One region of the Streptosporangium sp. NPDC005286 genome, then DNA from elsewhere that is predicted to be linked to it. Evidence: riboswitches for the same ligand, from Rfam matches in the RefSeq annotation. Region 1 holds a riboswitch; the other holds the start of a gene.
The links. Region 1 has a riboswitch for glycine ahead of gcvT (glycine cleavage system aminomethyltransferase GcvT). Riboswitches for the same ligand answer to the same signal wherever they lie in the genome.

Region 1 (3,393 bases):
CACTCGTGTTCCTTGGTGTAGTGCAGGTCCTCGGGAATGCTGCTCATTTTTTCCTCCTGTAGAAAGGCAGTTCGACGACCTCGACCGGCTCGCGGCTGCCCCGGATGTCGACGGCCAGCCCCGACGACAGGCCGCTGTCCACGTAGGCCATGGCGATGGGCCTGCCCAGTGTCTGGGAGGGCGCCCCGCTGGTGACCTCCCCGGCGACCGTGCCGTCATCGGCGACCACCACCGGATACCCGTGCCGGGGCACCCTGCGGCCGCTCGCGACCAGGCCGACCAGACGACGGGCCGGCGGGACGTCCCTGAGCGGTTCGAGGGCGGCCCGGCCGACGAAGTCGCCCGGCTTGTCAAACCTCACCACACGGCCGAGCCCGGCGTCGAACGGAGTGAGGTCCGCGGAGAGTTCGTTGCCGTAGAGCGGCATGCCCGCCTCCAGCCGGAGGGTGTCGCGCGCGGACAGGCCGGCGGGGACCAGCCCGTGCGGTGCGCCCGCCTCGGTGAGGGCGGTCCAGAGGGGTTCCGCCGCCGAGGCCGCGACGAACAGCTCGAAGCCGTCCTCGCCGGTGTATCCGGTGCGGGCGACGAGGACCTCGTGTCCGGCCACCACGGCGGGCAGGCCCGCGTAGTACCCGAGCCCGTCCAGGTCGGCGTCGGTGAGAGTGCTCAGGATCTCCACCGAGCGCGGCCCCTGGACGGCGACCAGCGCGTACTCCTCGGAGCGGTCCCGCACCGCGGCGTCGAAGTCCTTGGCGCGCTCGGTCAGCTCGGCGGCCACCCGGGGGTAGTTGGAGGCGTTGGCGACGACCATGAACTCTTCGGGGGCCAGCCGGTAGACGATCAGGTCGTCCAGCACGCCGCCCCCGGCGTCGACGATCATCGTGTAGCGGGCGCGGCCGGGCGCCAGCGCGGAGAGGTGGCCGACCAGCGCGTAGTCGAGGGCCTCGGCGGCCTGCGGGCCGGTCACGAAGATCTCACCCATGTGGGAGAGGTCGAACAGGCCGGCCGCCTGGCGGACCGCGTTGTGCTCGGCGGACTCGCTGCCGTAGCGGAGCGGCATCAGCCAGCCCGCGAAGTCGGTCAGCGTCGCGCCGAGGGACTCGTGCACGCCGCGCAGCGGCGTAGGTCGGGACATGTTCGCACCTCAGACAAGGGACAGATGAGATCATCCTCCCCCTCTGTCATTGGTGCCTGAGAGTTTCATCCGGGTTTTACCGGACTTTCACCTTCGGCGAGGTCGTGGGACCTGCTTTCCAGAGGCACCTACCCGCACGGTCCTTTGCCTTGAGAGGTTCGCGGGGAGGGCTTGCTCCTTCAGGGGTCCTGGCCTGGATGTCAGGACACTCTCCCGCGCGGGGTTCATCGGTGTCGCAGGCCAGCCTAACCGCCCGCACCGGCCGAGCGAAATCCCCGGGCGCGCACCGGCCTTCACGAATCACTCAGCGGCGGGTGTGCCGGACCAGTGCCTCGAACAGGGCCGACTCGTCGTCGGTCTCGGGATGCCACTGGACGGCGAGGGCGAACGGATGATCCTCCACCTCCACGGCCTCCACCGTGCCGTCCTCGGCGTGGGCGGTCACGGTCAGGCCCTCGGCGAGCAGGTCAACGGCCTGGTGGTGGTAGTGGGCCACGTCCACGGTCTCGGTCCCGAAGACCTTCGAGGTCAGGCTGCCGGGGGCGAGCCGCACCGGCATCCTGCCGTAGCTGCCGGGGGCCGGGGCGTGCCCCTGGTGGCCCACCACGTCGGGCAGGTGCTGGTGGAGGCCGCCGCCGAGGGCGACGTTCAGGATCTGCATGCCCCTGCAGATGCCGAGGAAGGGCAGGTCCCGCTCCAGCGTCGCCCGGACCAGTCCCAGTTCGGCGTCGTCGCGGAACGGCCGGACGTAGCCGGTCCGCTCGTGCGGCTCCTGCCCGTACCGCTCCGGGCCGACGTCCCCGCCGCCGGCCAGGATCAGCCCGTCCAGGCGCTCCACGAGCGTCGCGGGGTCGCCCGCGGGCGGCAGGATCACCGGCTGCCCGCCCGCGCGGGCCACGTGGTCGACGTAGTCGTACGGCAGCAGCGCGGTGGTCGTCTCCCAGACGGTGAACCTCGCGGGCTCGACGTAGCAGGTGATGCCGATGACGGGACGGGACATGATCTCTTTCTCACGCGGACGCCGGGGACATGGGACATCCGCCCACGTCCTCGCACGTTATCGGGGCCAGGGTATGGCCTGGGCAAATCCCGCCACCGCCGGTCGCGAAGGTGGCGGGGGCGGAGATGGCCGGGAGCGGTCAGAGTGGCGTGACGTAGGCGCCCGAGATGCCGCCGTCCACCAGGAACTCCGCGCCGGTGACGAAGCTCGCGTCGTCCGAGGCGAGGAACGCCACCGCGGCGGCGATCTCGGTCGCCTCGGCGAAGCGGCCGATCGGGATGTGCACCAGGCGGCGCTGTGCCCGCTCGGGGTCCTTGGCGAACAGCTCCTGCAGCAGCGGGGTGTTGACCGGGCCGGGGCAGAGCGCGTTGACCCGGATGCCCTCGCGGGCGAACTGCACGCCCAGCTCGCGCGACATCGCCAGTACCCCGCCCTTGGAGGCGGTGTAGGAGATCTGGCTGGTCGCCGAGCCCATCACGGCCACGAACGACGCGGTGTTGATGATCGACCCCTTGCCCTGCCGCCGCATGTACGGGATGGCGTGCTTGCAGCACAGGTAGACGGAGGTGAGGTTGACCTCCTGGACCCGGCGCCAGGCGTCGATGCCGGTCTCCAGGATCGAGTCGTCCTCCGGCGGTGAGATGCCCGCGTTGTTGAACGCGATGTCCACGCTGCCGTAGCTGTCGAACGCGGTCTGGAACATCCGGACGACGTCGTCCTCGCTGGTCACGTCGGCCTTCACGAACAGGCCGCCGACCTCGGCCGCGGCCGCCGCGCCGGTCGTCTCGTCCAGGTCCACGCACACGACGCGGGCGCCCTCCTCGGCGAACCGGCGCGCGGTGGCCAGGCCGATCCCGCTACCGGCGCCGGTGATGACGGCCACCCGGTCCTGCAAACGCAGCATCGCTTCTACTCCTCGGAAATGAAGACGTTCTTGGTCTCGGTGAACGCGGACAGGGCGTCCGGTCCCAGCTCGCGGCCGAGGCCCGACTGCTTGAAACCGCCGAACGGGGTCCAGTAGCGGACGCTCGAATGCGAGTTGACGCTCAGGTTGCCCGCCTCGACGGCCCTGGCCACCCGGAGCGCCCGGCCGACGTCACGGGTCCAGATGGACCCGCTCAGGCCGTACGGGGTGTCGTTGGCGATCCGCACGGCGTCCGCCTCGTCGTCGAACGGCAGCACCGACACCACCGGTCCGAAGATCTCCTCGGTGAACGCCCGGTCGTCGGCCGAGGTCGGGGTCAGGACCGTCGCCGGG
Region 2 (3,393 bases), on a different contig from region 1:
TCACCTCGGCCAGCCAGCGCTCCAGCTCCCCGATCAGCTCGGCGTAGCCCGCCGCCTGGTCCTCCGGCGCGTACGGGTGCAGCCCGGCGAACTCCGGCCAGGTGATCGGCTCCATCTCGGTGGTCGCGTTGAGCTTCATGGTGCAGGAGCCCAACGGGATCATCGACCGGTCCAGCGCGACGTCCTTGTCCTGGAGCCTGCGCAGGTAGCGCAGCATGGCCGTCTCGGAGCGGTGGCTGTGGAAGACCGGGTGGGTGAGGTAGTCGCCGACCCGCGCCAGCGCGCCGGGCAGCGCGTCGTGCGCGGCGGCGTCCAGGTCGGCCAGCACGGTGCCGCTGACCTCGAAGGCGGCCAGGACCTGCTCCAGATGGAGAACCTCGGTCCTCTCGTCGCAGGTGACGCCCACGTGGTCGGCGTCGACCAGGCGCAGGTTGACGCCGTTCTCCCGGGCCGCGGCGACGACTCCGGCGGCACGTCCGGGCACGCGGGCGAGCACGGTGTCGAAGAAGGTGTCGTGGACCACCTCGACGCCGCCCTGGCGCAGCCCCTCGGCGAGCACGACGGCGTGCCGGTGGATGCGGCGGCCGATCCTGCGCAGGCCCTCGGGGCCGTGGTAGACGGCGTACATGCCGGCGATCACGGCGAGCAGCACCTGCGCGGTGCAGATGTTGCTGGTGGCCTTCTCCCGGCGGATGTGCTGCTCGCGGGTCTGGAGCGCGAGCCGGTAGGCGGGACGTCCCTCGACATCCTGGGAGACGCCGACCAGGCGGCCGGGCAGCTGGCGCTGGAGGCCGTCACGGACCGCCATGTAGGCGGCGTGCGGACCGCCGAAGCCGAGGGGGACGCCGAAGCGCTGCGAGGAGCCGACCGCGATGTCGGCGCCGAGCTCGCCCGGCGCGGCCAGGAGGGTGAGGGCGAGCAGGTCGGCGGCGGCGACCACCTGGGCACCGCACGCGTGGGCGGCGTCGGCGATGGCGCGGAAGTCGCGAATCCTGCCGCTGGCGCCGGGGTACTGCACGAGCACGCCGAAGCAGTCGGGGAGCCCTCCGGTGAAGTCGCTCTCGACCAGCTCGATGCCGAGCGGCTCGGCACGGGTGCGCAACACCGCCTTGGTCTGCGGCAGCGCGTCGGCGTCGACCACGAACACCTTCGACGAGGTGCGGCCCGCGCGGCGGGCCAGGGTCATCGCCTCGGCCGCGGCGGTGGCCTCGTCCAGCAGGGAGGCCCCCGCGACGTCGAGGGCGGTCAGGTCGGAGACGACGGTCTGGAAGTTGATCAGGGCCTCCAGCCGGCCCTGGGAGATCTCCGGCTGGTAGGGCGTGTACGCGGTGTACCAGCCCGGGTTCTCCAGGAGGTTGCGGCGGATGACACCCGGGGTGATCGTGTCGTGGTAGCCCAGGCCGATCATCGAGGTGAGCACGGTGTTACGCCCGGCGAGGACCCGCAGCTCGGCGAGGGCCTCGGACTCCCCTGCCGCCGGGGGCAGACCCAGCCGGGCGAAGGAGCGGATCGCCTCGGGCACGGCCACCGCGACCAGGTCGGCGACGGAGGCGAATCCGACCGCCTCCAGCATGCGGGTCTGGTCGGCGTCGTCGGGCCCGATGTGACGGGTCGCGAACGGCGGAGGGGCGAGTTCGCTGAGCGATGACAGATCGGTCATGAGAAGCCTCTCGGGCGGGGTGGAGACCGGTGCTGGGCGCGGACATATGCCGGTTCTCCCCCTCTGTCATCACGACTGTCATCACGACGTGGTCGCTACCTGAGAGCTTCACCTGCCCTTGCCGGGAGGCTTGCACCGTCGGTGAGACGCACCTGGCGGGCACGTCTGCTTTCCAGAGTTGCCTCGTCCGTGCGGTACAGGGTGCCTGAGAGATTCCGGGGAGGTTGCTCCTTCGGCGCCCCGATCGCGGTCGGGGTCTCTCCCGCACAGGGTCAATGGCGAGTCCGAGTTTACCCGGTTCGTCGTGCTCTGCGACGACGGGCCAACTCATCGGCCTGATGATCGCCTAAAGGGCCCCCGCCCGACTCCGCGCGTTCGCCGGGAAGATCCGCGAGAGAGCCCTCCACCTCCTGCCACACCCGTCCCAGCGCGATACCGAAGACTCCCTGGCCCCCCTGGAGCAGGTCGATGACCTCGTCCGGCGAGGTGCACTCGTAGACGCTCACCCCGTCGCTCATCAGAGTGATCTGGGCCAGGTCGTTGACGCCCCGCTCCCGCAGGTGCTGCACGGCGATGCGGATCTGCTGGAGGGAGACACCGGTGTCGAGAAGGCGCTTGACAACCTTGAGGACCAGAATGTCACGGAAGCCGTACAGCCGCTGGGAGCCGGAGCCGTGGGCGGCTCTCACGGTGGGCTCGACCAGGCCGGTGCGCGCCCAGTAGTCGAGTTGCCGGTAGGTGATTCCTGCCGCCGAACAGGCCGTCGGCCCCCTGTAGCCGATGTCGGCGGGCACTTTCACCGGTTGCCCGTCGAACAGCAGACCCTCTTCACCCGCGCGCTGACGTGCCGACTGGCGCCGTTCCGGGTCATCCTGGTCGGCGTTTCTACCCTCGCCGCTGCTGACCGCCACGCGGACCTCCGGCTTTCTCTCATCCCACGGCCTGATCTGGGGGTTTACGCACGACCGCAGGTTTCACTTGCACCGTAGGACTGGGGCCAAGTCCAGTCAACGACCCCACCCGGCGCGTCGTGAAGCGTAAATGCACCGAAATTCCTACCCCGCGCGGCCGAAGTCCTCGGGCGTGATCGTGTCAAGGAACTCCCTGAACTTCTCCACCTCGTCCTCCTGGTCGTCAGGGATGATCACCCCTGCCTCCCGTACCACATCCTCACTCGCGAAGATACGTGCACCGGTGCGAAGTGCCAAGGCGATCGAGTCGGAAGGACGCGCGCTCACCTCGACCCCGTTGGAGAACACGAGATCCGCGAAGAAGATGCCGTCGCGTAAAGCGACGATGTTGACAGTGTTCAACCTGACTCCGAGCCCTTCGAGCACGTCCCGGAACAGGTCATGGGTGAGTGGCCGGGGTGGTGGTTCCTCGGCCTGGGCCATGGCGATCGCCGTGGCTTCCGTCATGCCGATCCAGATAGGTAGGTAACGCTCCCCATGCGTCTCTTTCAGCAGGACGATCGGCTGGTTGGAGGGCATTTCAACTCGAACGCCCACGACCTCCATCTGCAACACGGGCTGCTCCGTCTTCGCTGGATTCCGACCGGTTTGTTCAACGTAACACTCGTGGGGGTACGAGTGCCTGGTCAGGCTCTCACCGGCCCAGTGCCCCACGGACTCCGGAACGCAGCAACGAGGCGTGCAATTCCAGCAGGAGACCGGAGATCTCCCTCGCCGTCTCGTCCGCCTGGTCGATCGCGCCGGGGCCGCGACGGCGCAGCA

Region 2: it holds a riboswitch for glycine, as region 1 does, so the genes downstream of both, gcvP (aminomethyl-transferring glycine dehydrogenase) here and gcvT (glycine cleavage system aminomethyltransferase GcvT) in region 1, are expected to answer to the same signal.

Annotation. Positions count from the first base shown of each region.
Region 1 covers NZ_JBEXGU010000079.1:29,956-33,348, forward strand. The annotation lists gene gcvH (glycine cleavage system protein GcvH) at 1-47, opposite strand, end outside; gene gcvT (glycine cleavage system aminomethyltransferase GcvT) at 44-1,135, opposite strand; glycine riboswitch at 1,176-1,260, opposite strand; glycine riboswitch at 1,263-1,361, opposite strand; gene ABZU75_RS26120 (gamma-glutamyl-gamma-aminobutyrate hydrolase family protein) at 1,440-2,135, opposite strand; gene ABZU75_RS26125 (3-oxoacyl-ACP reductase) at 2,275-3,039, opposite strand; gene ABZU75_RS26130 (aldehyde dehydrogenase family protein) at 3,045-3,393, opposite strand, start outside.
Region 2 covers NZ_JBEXGU010000121.1:20,724-24,116, reverse strand. The annotation lists gene gcvP (aminomethyl-transferring glycine dehydrogenase) at 1-1,660, opposite strand, end outside; glycine riboswitch at 1,843-1,935, opposite strand; gene ABZU75_RS32750 (MerR family transcriptional regulator) at 1,951-2,571, opposite strand; gene ABZU75_RS32745 (bifunctional nuclease family protein) at 2,716-3,186, opposite strand; gene ABZU75_RS32740 (MerR family transcriptional regulator) at 3,266-3,393, opposite strand, start outside.